Linked DNA regions of Cohaesibacter sp. ES.047. The protein of the gene in region 2 interacts with the protein of the main gene of each other region in a pairwise test. Links are inferred from orthologs where the notes say so. Each region holds a gene or a part of one and is shown on either strand. Other genes may lie near its edges.

Evidence for each region. The genes of interacting proteins can lie anywhere in the genome.
Region 1: the proteins of CPH65_RS17260 (region 2) and CPH65_RS11310 interact in binary tests that used the Escherichia coli proteins (3 or more experiments, as listed by UniProt). The link is inferred for Cohaesibacter sp. ES.047 from one-to-one orthologs.

The regions. Positions count from the first base shown.
Region 1 is NZ_LT907844.1:2,478,786-2,483,327, forward strand. The notes cover bases 1-3,312. They hold CPH65_RS11310 (acetate--CoA ligase family protein), read right to left. Parts: upstream 2,916-3,312; coding sequence 201-2,915; downstream 1-200. Other genes in these bases: CPH65_RS11315 (hypothetical protein), read left to right, coding at 3,245-3,312. Also shown: more of CPH65_RS11315, read left to right, coding at 3,313-3,664; CPH65_RS11320 (universal stress protein), read right to left, coding at 3,755-4,542. UniProt on the Escherichia coli protein: Catalyzes the acetyl-CoA-dependent acetylation of lysine residues of a large number of target proteins. Acetylates RNase R in exponential phase cells and RNase II.
Region 2 is NZ_LT907844.1:3,759,203-3,765,283, reverse strand. What follows is about bases 1,422-4,411. They hold CPH65_RS17260 (DeoR/GlpR family DNA-binding transcription regulator), read right to left. Parts: upstream 3,312-4,411; coding sequence 2,532-3,311; downstream 1,422-2,531. Other genes in these bases: CPH65_RS17255 (LysR family transcriptional regulator), read right to left, coding at 3,768-4,411; CPH65_RS17265 (sugar ABC transporter ATP-binding protein), read right to left, coding at 1,422-2,544. In the rest of the region: CPH65_RS17270 (ribose ABC transporter permease), read right to left, coding at 1-965; more of CPH65_RS17265, read right to left, coding at 1,000-1,421; more of CPH65_RS17255, read right to left, coding at 4,412-4,790; CPH65_RS17250 (GNAT family N-acetyltransferase), read left to right, coding at 4,960-6,051; CPH65_RS17245 (hypothetical protein), read left to right, coding at 6,067-6,081. UniProt on the Escherichia coli protein: Represses ulaG and the ulaABCDEF operon. Two ulaR binding sites have been identified in each promoter.

The sequences.
Region 1 (4,542 bases), 1.3 Mb from region 2 along the record:
TGTTCGCAAAAGCGCGTTCCTGGTTGCTGATCGCTCGGAACAGGATAGGGCAAAAAGCAAAAGTTCCGACTGGCTGCAACAGGAAACCAGCATTGAGATGCGGCGGTCTCTCTGCCCCGTAACACTGACATCACAGGAGCGCGAATCCCCCCGGTTCGCGGTCCTGCTTTATGGAATCCACGTTCATGCTTTGATGGCGGCTAGATCAGATCCGCAATCTTGCGGCCGATCTCAGGCACCTTGAACACCATATGCACCAGATCAGGGTCATCCGGGTCCGTCCGGGTTTCAAAGCCGAGGGCTTCACACATCTGGCGCATGGTCTTGTTGGAGCGCAGGACCTCTCCGGCCACTTCGCGAAAACCGTCCTTTTCGGCAAATTGCAGGATGAGCTTCATCATGATCCAGCCAAGACCCAATCCCTTGAGATCCGAACGCACCATCACGGCATACTCACCCGTTTCATGATTGCCATCCCCCATCAAGCGGACCGAGGCCAGCATTTCACCGCTCATGGGGTCCACCGCGATGAAGGCCATGGAACGGGCATAATCGATTTGCGTTAACCGGGAGATGAAGGCGTGGGTCATGGTGCGCGCCGCCGAGAAGAAACGCAGCCGCATGTCTTCATCCGTGACATGATCGAAAAAGCCCGGAAACAGCGCCTCGTCTTCGGGTTTCATGGGTCTGATGAAGACCGTGCGGCCATTCTTGAGCTCGCGCACCTGTTCCCAGTCGTGCGGGTAGGGTTTGACGGCAAACCGATTGTGCGGATGGATGCCCTCGGGCACCTTGATCACTTCAACACGGGCATCGGCAATGACAAAGCCACCGGCATCGGCCAACAGGGGATTGAAATCGAGTTCAGCGATTTCGGGGAAGTCCGCGACCATCCGGCTCATCTTAACGAGGATTTGCGCAAGGGCCGCGCGATCACAAGCAGGCGTGTCCCTATAGCCTTCGAGGCGGCGGTTGACGCGTGTCTTCTCGATCATGCGGAGCGCCGAGAGGGGATCGAGCGGAGGCAGTGCCATGGCCTTGTCCCGGATCACCTCGACCGCAGTACCGCCGCGCCCGAAGACCATCACCGGCCCGAAAATCGGATCTACGTTCATGCCGGCGAACAGTTCGATGGAATGGGGCTTCCTGACCATGGGGTGAACCGTCACGCCGTCAATCACGGCCTCGGGGTTGGCCTCCCGTGCCCGGGTCATGACCTGTTGTGCCGCCGTGGCAACGGCTCCGGTGTTGCCAAGGTGAAGCACGACGCCGCCGATGTCGGATTTATAGAGAATATCGGGACTGTCAATCTTGACCACGGCGGAGCCATAACGAGCGATGAGGGGGGCTGCCTTCTGGGCCGCTTCAACCGCCGTTGGAGCGGCATAGGAGGGGGCGATGGGAATGTCATACGCTTCGAGAAGCTTGGTCACGGCCACTGCATTCAACCGGTGTTGACTATCATGCAGAGCGTCATCGATCACCGTCCGTGCCGCTTCGTAATCGGGCTGAAAATCGCCGATGGCAGGTGGCATGCGCATCAACTGATCCTGCGCCTCCATGTAGCGCACCACGTAGGAAAATCCCCTGAGGGCATCAGCGGGCGTTGGATAGTGTGGGATACCAGCAGCCTCGAACATCCGATTGACGGTTTCGCCTCCGCCCAGCCATGCCGCAAACACCGGAATGCGCCGTTTGCCCGCCTTCTTGCGTTCCTCGATCACGTCGATGATGGCCTTGGCTGCCTCTTCGCCGGTGGCAAGCGCGGTCGGGCAGGTCATGACTAGGATCGCGTGGCTGTTGCGGTCTTCCATGAGGATATCAAGCGCATCCTTGTAGCGCTGCGGGCCAGAATCCACCACGATGTTGACCGGGTTGCTGCGAGACCAGCTGGCTGGCAGAATGGCGTCGAGTTTGTCAATCGTGCTGTCTTCAAGCGTGGCCAATGAGCCGCCGTGATCAATCAGATCATCCACGGCAAGAACACCGATGCCGGCGCTGTTGGTCATCACCGTAAGCTTGGAGCCATTGAGCTTGCGCACATGCGTGAGGGTCTCGACGGCGGCAAAGAACTCGTCGAGGTCATGCACCCGCAGCAGCCCCGTGCGCTCGAACGCGGCATCATAGGCCGCGTCGGCACCGACCAGTTTGTTGTTGCGCGAGGCAAAGGCCGATGCGCCCTCTGCGTGGCGTCCCGACTTGATCAGGACCACCGGCTTTGTGCGGGCGGCCGCACGGGCTGACGACATGAATTTGCGTGCGTTGATGATGGTCTCCACATAAAGCAGGATCGCCCGTGTGTGCGGGTCCATGGCAAAGTGGTCCATCATGTCGGCAAAATCGACATCAGCCTTGTCGCCAAGGGAAATGAGGCCAGAAAATCCGATGTTGTTGTGGCTGGCCCAATCCGCAACCGAGGCCGTGATCGCTCCCGATTGGGAAATCAGCGCAAGATCGCCTGAAAGTGCCGAGACATGGCAATAGGACGCATTGAGACCATGGCGCGGGGACTGGATACCCATGCAGTTGGGACCGATCAGTCGCACCTTGTGATCTGCCGCCGCATCCATGGTTTCGCGTTTCTGTTTGTCGTCAAGCCCGCCCATCTCCGTGGTGATCACCACGGCGCCCCGGCAGCCTTTCTCGCCCAAGGCCTTGATGGCGGGCGCAACTTTGTCCGGCGCAAGGGCAACAATGGCCAGATCGGGCTTGATCTCCAACGCATCAACAGACGTGAGCACCGCCAAACCCTCGATCTCCCCCCCGTCCGGGTGGATCAGATACACCTTGTCGCGATATTTGCCGCTGAGAAGATTGCGCGTAACCGCCTGTCCGATGGTTCCCTCCGCTGCCGAGGCACCGACGACGATGACGTTGCGGGGCCTGAAAAAGACGTCGAGATGGTAGCTGCTCATGATCCCCTCATTCGCTGTAAGTCCATGTAAGCCCACGGAAGCCCATGAAACGGCACCCCGCGAGGAGGCACTCCTGTCCCTAACCGGCCCATGACAGCTTGTCCTTGATGTATCCAGTGTTGCCAGCGCTTTGCTTTGAAATTCACAAGCAATCTGGATCATACTTTAGTTAAAGACAGTCCTGTCCAAGATCGGGGCGATTAATAAGGTGTTAAGCAAAGGAAAAGGCAAATAAAAACAGATGCAATCTATTAAAGTTCTGCTGTTAGTCTTTCGCCTAGCGCGATCGTGAACGGGTATTGAGTGGGCGCGCGACAGGGGTAAGGCACTTGGAACGGGAAATGGAACTGGGGAGTGTGGAGAATCTGGTTGATGCTGATGAAAGCCACCGGGCCAATCATCATCGAGCAATTGCGGAATACCAGAAACTACGCTCGGACATTGATGTATTGGGCACCAAGCTTTCGGCGGCCGATTATGGTCGCTCTGCAGACATGGAAAGAGTCTTGACGGAAGTGTCCAGCCTCAAGGGGCAGGTCAATATGCTTCTGCAGCAGATCGCGCCCTTGCAGGAAATGCACGAGAACTCCCTGAAATCGCAGGAACGACTCAACAAGGTTGAATCCAAATTGCGCAAACTGGCGGAAATGGCGTCGAGGACACCCAACTATGTCCAGACCCAGCATACCTGGTTGCCGCTGTTTGCCATCATCCAGCTGATCATGAGCTGGGTCATCCTTGTCGAGTAGACGCCGTGCAGGAAACGACGGCCCTCAAAAGGGGACACCAAAATGCGCCACCCGGCAAGGCTATCCTCGCCGGGCACGCTGTCGTGCGCTCTAGTGGGCCATGATGCAAGGCACTGACATTGACGTCAGCATTTCGCGTGTGGCCCCACCCATGATGAATTCGCGCATGCGGCTATGACCGTATCCGCCCATCACGACGAGTTCGATCTTGTTCGATTCGACATAGTCCAGCAGAGCGCCGGCAACGCCCTTGCCTTCGGACGAGACACTGCTGATCGTTACTTCTACCCCATGACGGGCGAGATAGGTTGCCAGATCGGCGCCGGGGTCGCCCGGCAGATGCAGTTTCTTGCCATCGACCAGCACGACTTGTACTTCCTCGGCAAGTTCAAGGATGGGCATGGCGGCATGGATGGCACGCGCGGCCGTCTTGGACCCATCCCAGGCCACCATGACCTTTTTGGCCGAGAAGGCTTCTGTGCCGACGTAGGGCACGACCATGATCGGCTGGCCTGAATCGAACAGTGCAGCTTCAATCAGATCCGCGCGCAGGGGTTCCGGCTTGTCCGGATTGTCCTGTCCCACGATGATCAGATCGCAAAGGCGCGTGTTGTTGACGAAGGTTTCTAGACCTCCGGGTGTGATGTCCAGCAACCGGGTTTCGAGCGTGACGTCGCTTTTTTGAGCGTATTCCGAGAACCGCTCCAGAGCAGATTTTGCTTTCTGGATCGAACGGTTACGCGCGTCGGCAATGAACTGATCGGGCACCGGCTGAACCATGAGAGCCGGGACGACCGGCTCGATCAGCGGAGCAACGCCCGTGAGGTGCGCATTCAGATGGCTGGCTATTTCCGTTGCGATTTGGACGGGGGCGGTTG
Region 2 (6,081 bases):
TTGCCGCGGAAGCGGTCGAGAGCAACGGCTACAATAATGACAAGCCCCTTGATGATGAACTGCCAGATATCCGATGTACCGGTTAGGATCAGGCCGTTCGAAAGGACAGCGATGATCAATGCACCGATCAGCGTGCCCGTGATTGAGCCGACACCACCGACAAAGCTGGTGCCGCCCAAAATGACCGCCGCAATGGCGTCAAGCTCATAGGATTGGCCAAGCTGCAATCCGTTGGCCGCATAAAGCCGCGCCGCAGACATCACGCCGCCAAGGCCGGACATAAGCCCCGACATGCCATAGACGAACAGCAGCACAATCGGCACCTTGATACCGGTCAGTCGGGCGGCCTCCTCGTTGCCGCCAACCGCGTAAATCCAAGTGCCCAGCACGGTTCGGCGCAGAATGAACCATGACAGGATGATCACCAGAATGGCGATGATCGCAAGGATCGGAACGCCCAGGATAGTCCCGTCGCCGATCACGGAGAATGGCAGATCGGAGTTGAAAACTGTCGTATCGCCCCCCATCAGACGCGCCACACCGCGCACCGCCGTCAGGGATCCGAGCGTGACAATGAAAGGCGGCAATTTCAAAAGCGCCACCAATGCGCCGTTGGCCAGACCGAACACAAGACCAATTGCCATACCGGCTGGCACCCCCAGCCATCCGATGCCGGGGACAAGCGAAATGACGACTGCGGCCATCGCGGAGGCCGCCAGTATGGAGCCGACGGACAGGTCGATCCCGCCCGTCAGGATCACATAAGTCATGCCCGCAGCCAGCACGATGTTGATCGAGGCCTGCTGCATGACAATGGACAAGTTACCGGCGGCGAGGAACTTGCCGGATAACAGGTGAAAGCCGATGGCCAACAGGATCAAAACGGGCAACATGCCCAGCGCCCTGATGAGCCCGCCGAACTGCGCGGACTTCTTTTTGTTTTCGGTATCTGAGGCGACGCTCATTTGTAACAATTCCTTCCCAAGCAATGCTCACGTCTTATGCTGATTTGGCTTTCAGAGAGCCGGTGGCCAGACGCATGATGGCTTCCTGAGCGATGGGGGCGTCCGGGCTTGCCTTCATTTCTCCGGCAATCTCGCCCTCTCGCATGACCAGCACTCTGTCTGCAACTCCGATGATCTCTGGCAGCTCGCTCGATATCATCACGATCGCCAGACCATTGGCGGCCAATTCGTCGATCAGGCGGTAGATTTCAGATTTCGCTCCCACGTCCACGCCGCGGGTGGGTTCATCAAGAATGATAACCTTTGGGCGAGCCTCCAGAAGTCGGGCGAGAAGCACCTTTTGCTGGTTGCCACCGGACAGGGATCCGACGAGGACGGTGGGGTTCTGTGCCTTGATTGACAGGGTATCGAAGGCCTTGTCAGCTCGCTTGCGCGCGGTGTTGAAATTGCGCATGCCCATCGCGCCTGCGTCCTCTTGCATGACGCACATGTTGATGTTGTCTGAAATAGACATTTCCAAAAACAGGCCAAGTTTCTTGCGGTCCTCAGTGAGATAGACGATGCCCTGATCAAGGGCGTGACTGGGACTGGTTGGCGTTGCATTCTTGCCATCGATCTCGATGCGTCCGGTCAGCGCCTTGTCCGCGCCGTAGATCATGCGGGCCAGCTCTGTCCGGCCTGATCCAACCAACCCGGCAATCCCGAGCACCTCTCCGTGATGGACGACAAACGAACAGTGCTTGACCTTTTTGTCGTCCCCCAGATCTTCCACCGACATGGCGATTTCGCCAAGGGTTTCATCGGGGTGATGCTCCTTCTTGTAGAAGGTTGACAGCTCGCGCCCGACCATCATGGAAATCAGCCTCTCGGCATTGATATCCTCTTTGTCCAGCGTGCCGATATAGTTTCCGTCTCTCAGAACCGAGCAGCGGTCTGCCAATCGGTACACCTCCTCCATGCGATGGGAAATGTAGATAACGGCAATGTTGTCCTTCTTGAGGGCCTCGATGACCTCGAACAGTTTTTCGGTTTCCCGGTTGGAAAGAGCTGTTGTCGGCTCGTCCATGATGATGATGCGGGCATTCGAGGACAGAGCCCGTGCAATCTCGACCATCTGGCGCTCCCCCAGCGACAGATCGGCGACACGCGTTGATGGTTCAAACTCGACGCCAAGTCGATCAAGTATCGGTTGCGTTTCCTGGCGCATGGCCGCTCGGTTGACCACACCACGGTTCGCGCGTTCGTTGCCCAGAAAGATATTTTCAGCGACGGTCAGATTGGGAGCCAGTGATAATTCCTGATAGATCACCGCGATGCCCTGAGACTTGGCAGCCTTGGGGTTGCCGGTGATCACCGGTGTCCCTGCCACCAGCACCTCTCCACCCCGATCCGAAACATAGGCTCCCGACAGGATTTTCATCAGCGTCGACTTGCCCGCTCCGTTCTCCCCCATCAGAGCATGAACCTCGCCGCCGTAAGCGGACAGGGCAACACCGGACAGGGCTTTCACCGTACCGAACGTTTTCGAGATATCGCGCATTTCAAGGATTGGCTTGTTCTGGTTATTCATGCTGCGCATCCTCCATTTTGTTCCGCCACCAAATAGTCAACTCCCTCATTTTCGAGCATACGGGCATCTTTATCGGACAGGCCGTCATCTGTAATCAGCTTGGAAATCCGGTCAAAAGGCACAGCAAGCGTGCTCGGACTATCGATGAATTTACGGCTATCCACCAAAACGATAACCTCTGTGGCCAGTTTGATCATCTCGCGGGTCAAGCGCACCAACATGGGGTTTGTTTCCAGAAGCCCAAACGCATTCACACCTTGCGCCCCGACGAAGAACTGATCCGCGTAGAACTGGTCGTCCGGCTGGGCTGCACTGAACAGGATACCGGGTTCGCGATAAAGCGCACCTCCGCCGACGAGCAACTGGCAATTGCTGTGTTCAAACAGATAGGCTGCAAGCGGCATGGATTGGGTAAAGATGCTCAGATTGCGCAGTGCGATCTCGACTCCGAAGTGAAAACAGGTCGATCCGCCATGGATGATAATGGCGTTGCCATCCCGAACCAAGCCGCTGGCTTTGCGTGCAATGGCCTTCTTGGCGTTGACCGCCAGATCACGATTTTCAAAGAAAGGCAAAGAGGGTCGGTCGCTCGTGGGCACGGGCATGGCCGCGATCCCCCCATGAACCTTCTGTCCCATGCCAGCTTCGACGAGTTTGTCGATATCCCGCCTCACCGTTGCCGGTGAAACACCGATGGTCCGAACAAGCTCGTGTACCGACAGGAATGGCTGCTGCTGCAGCAACTCCACGATCGTGCGATGCCGTTGCGTCTCCATTGTTCCCGCCCTCCCCTGCGGGATCAAATTTTGTCAGAGTGTGAACGATATAGCTCACAGCAACAACAGCACAGCTGGGGCGCAACAGTATATTCTATAAAAATAGCAGTATAATCTATATTAGCCGTAGAATGGATGACAAAATTCAATCACTGACTTGTAATTTTCGCAAGCAAATTGATACTATAGTTCTATAATGCCGCCACTACAAAATCCAAACAAACGTTTGCTTTCTCTGTAAAAGATGAAAATGAAGAGAACATTTTGCTGATTTTCCCTTCTGTATCGACATGTTGTTCTTTGTTATATTTGCATTATTCAATATATCATCAGAAAATACCAATGATTGTAAGTTTTTATCAACGCAACTAGAGAAAAAATTCCAACACCCGCCAACAGTCGGAGCGCAGGATCGGAGCGCTCCTTTCGATCGGTTGCCCGGGTTATCAGGTTGGCCTAGCCCGACTTGACAAAATGGCTTGTCCCGGCGACGAAACCGTCGAAATATTCTTTCATGCGCACCGGATCTTGTTGTTCCTCGATCTGCTCCGGGGGTAGAAACTCATCATGGAACCAAGGGTATGTGTTGGCGTTGAAGCAGGATGCGAGCCAATCGACAAAGCGTCTGTGCCGCGCGGATTTCAGAACTTCCGGATGGCACGTCATCCAGATATCAAGAGACAACCTGAGGCCGGGAATGTTGACAGGCTCGACATTGCCGCCGATGAGACGCGCATAGCTGGGCAACATACCAACGCCCACGCCTTTTGCGATCGCCCAATAGTGGGCTGACGAGAAGTTGGTCTTGATTGCGACCATGCGCTCGGCCACCCCCGCACCGAACAATTCTGCCAGATCGAAGTTCTTCGGCCGGTCGGCATCCTGTTCCACGATGCGATGCTGGGCCAGATCGACGATGCTCTTGGGCACGCCGAAACGCTCGATATAGTGTTTGCTGGCCCAAGGCACCAGATGCAGCTTACCAAGCTTACGCCGGATAAGATCGGGGTTGGTTGGCTCTTCGAGCTGGACGGAGATGTCCGCCTCCAGACGCATCACATCCACAGACTTGATCGCGCACTGTAATTCGATCCGGTTGATCCCGGCGACATCCTCGACAAACTCACTCAGTTGCGGAATGAGCCAGAAGGTGCCTAGACCTTCGGTGATGGCAACACGGATCGGCCCTTGCATTGTGTTGGTACTCGCAGATGCGGCCCGCCACAGATCGTGCATGGAATTCTGGACTTCCCGGGCAGAGACAACAACCCGCCGCCCTTCTGCGGTCAGCCTCAGCCCGTTCGGCTCGCGGAAAAACAACGGATAACCAAACTGATCCTCCATCCGTTCGATCGTCTTGCGAATGGTGTTGAGGGACATGGAAATGGTATCCGCAGCACCCTTGAAGCTACCTTTCTCTGCGACCGTGAGAAAGACACGGACCAGATCCCAATCCATATTTGCCCATGGATTATTCATTTATGCACATCCCCTAATCAACATTTGCTCACGCGAAAACACCAAGCACTACGATAGCATACTTCCATATTGGCAGAACCAGAGCAGGATGTGCAACATGATCCGACAAACACCATCAGACGACTTGGTAAATAAGAAGGCGCTGCAGCGAGCATTGAGCCGCGTAAAGGTGACAAATCAGGTTGACTTGGCAAATGTCTCCAGACTTCTCGTTCAGGCCGAAGCGGCGATTGGAGCTTTGACCAGTCCCGAGGTCATTTTGAAAGTCGCCGACCACAATCCTGACTCCATCTGGCTTTTCTCGCGCCAAAACGCCAAGCGGCCCGAAGGGTTTCATGCGTTTCTTCTGCTCAATGAAAAGGGCCGGCGCGGGCTGCTCGATGGCACGCTTGATCTGCAGGACCCTCCGCTCGACTGCATGGTCTGTCAAGGCGAGTCGCCTGCTCTGATCTATGTCTGGGCGCTCTATACACCGGGCATACTCGCTGCAGGCATGGAAACCATGCTCGACCATTTTGCCTCTCCACGCTACGCGCATGTTGATATGATCTCACGCGCAGCGACGGACCATGGCGAGCGCGCCATGCAGCGTCTCGGGTTTGTCAAAGGCTGCACACTTGACGGGTTCGCACATCCCGACCTTTTCATCTTGGCTCGGTCTTCACGCACCGTGCAATCACTTCGCCCTCGCTATGACAGCTATGAGCCGGGTCAGCACCGGACGGGCATCACAGTCGTTCACGAAATTTCCGATCTGATGAAAGTGGCCGCGATCCGCAGTGCGGTTTATATCGGCGAACAAAGCTGCCCCTACGCAGAGGAATTCGATGGCAATGACTTTGCCGCGACCCATCTGCTGGCCTATGTCGACGACGAGCCGGTCGGTTGCATGCGGCTTCGTTTCTTTGGTGATTTCGCTAAGCTTGAGCGTCTCGCGATCCGCAAGGAATACCGTTCCAGCCGCGTCGCGTTCCAACTGGTGCGGGCGTCTGTTGATCTGTGCCGCGCGAAAGGCTTCCGCCGGATTTACGGCCATGCACGCAAGGATCTGCTGCATTTCTGGAAGCATTTTGGCTTCAATGTGAAGGGCAGCGCAACAGAGTTTGATTTTTCCGGCATCGATTTTGTCGAGATGCTTGATGAAATCCATCCAACAAACGATGCAATCTCGCTGACCGACAGCCCCTATCGCATCATCCGTCCTGAAGGCCAATGGTCCAGACCGGGTGTTCTGGAAGGGCCGATGGCTTCAGCGTCATAACGTGTGGAGGACGCCATGAGTGATACAGGC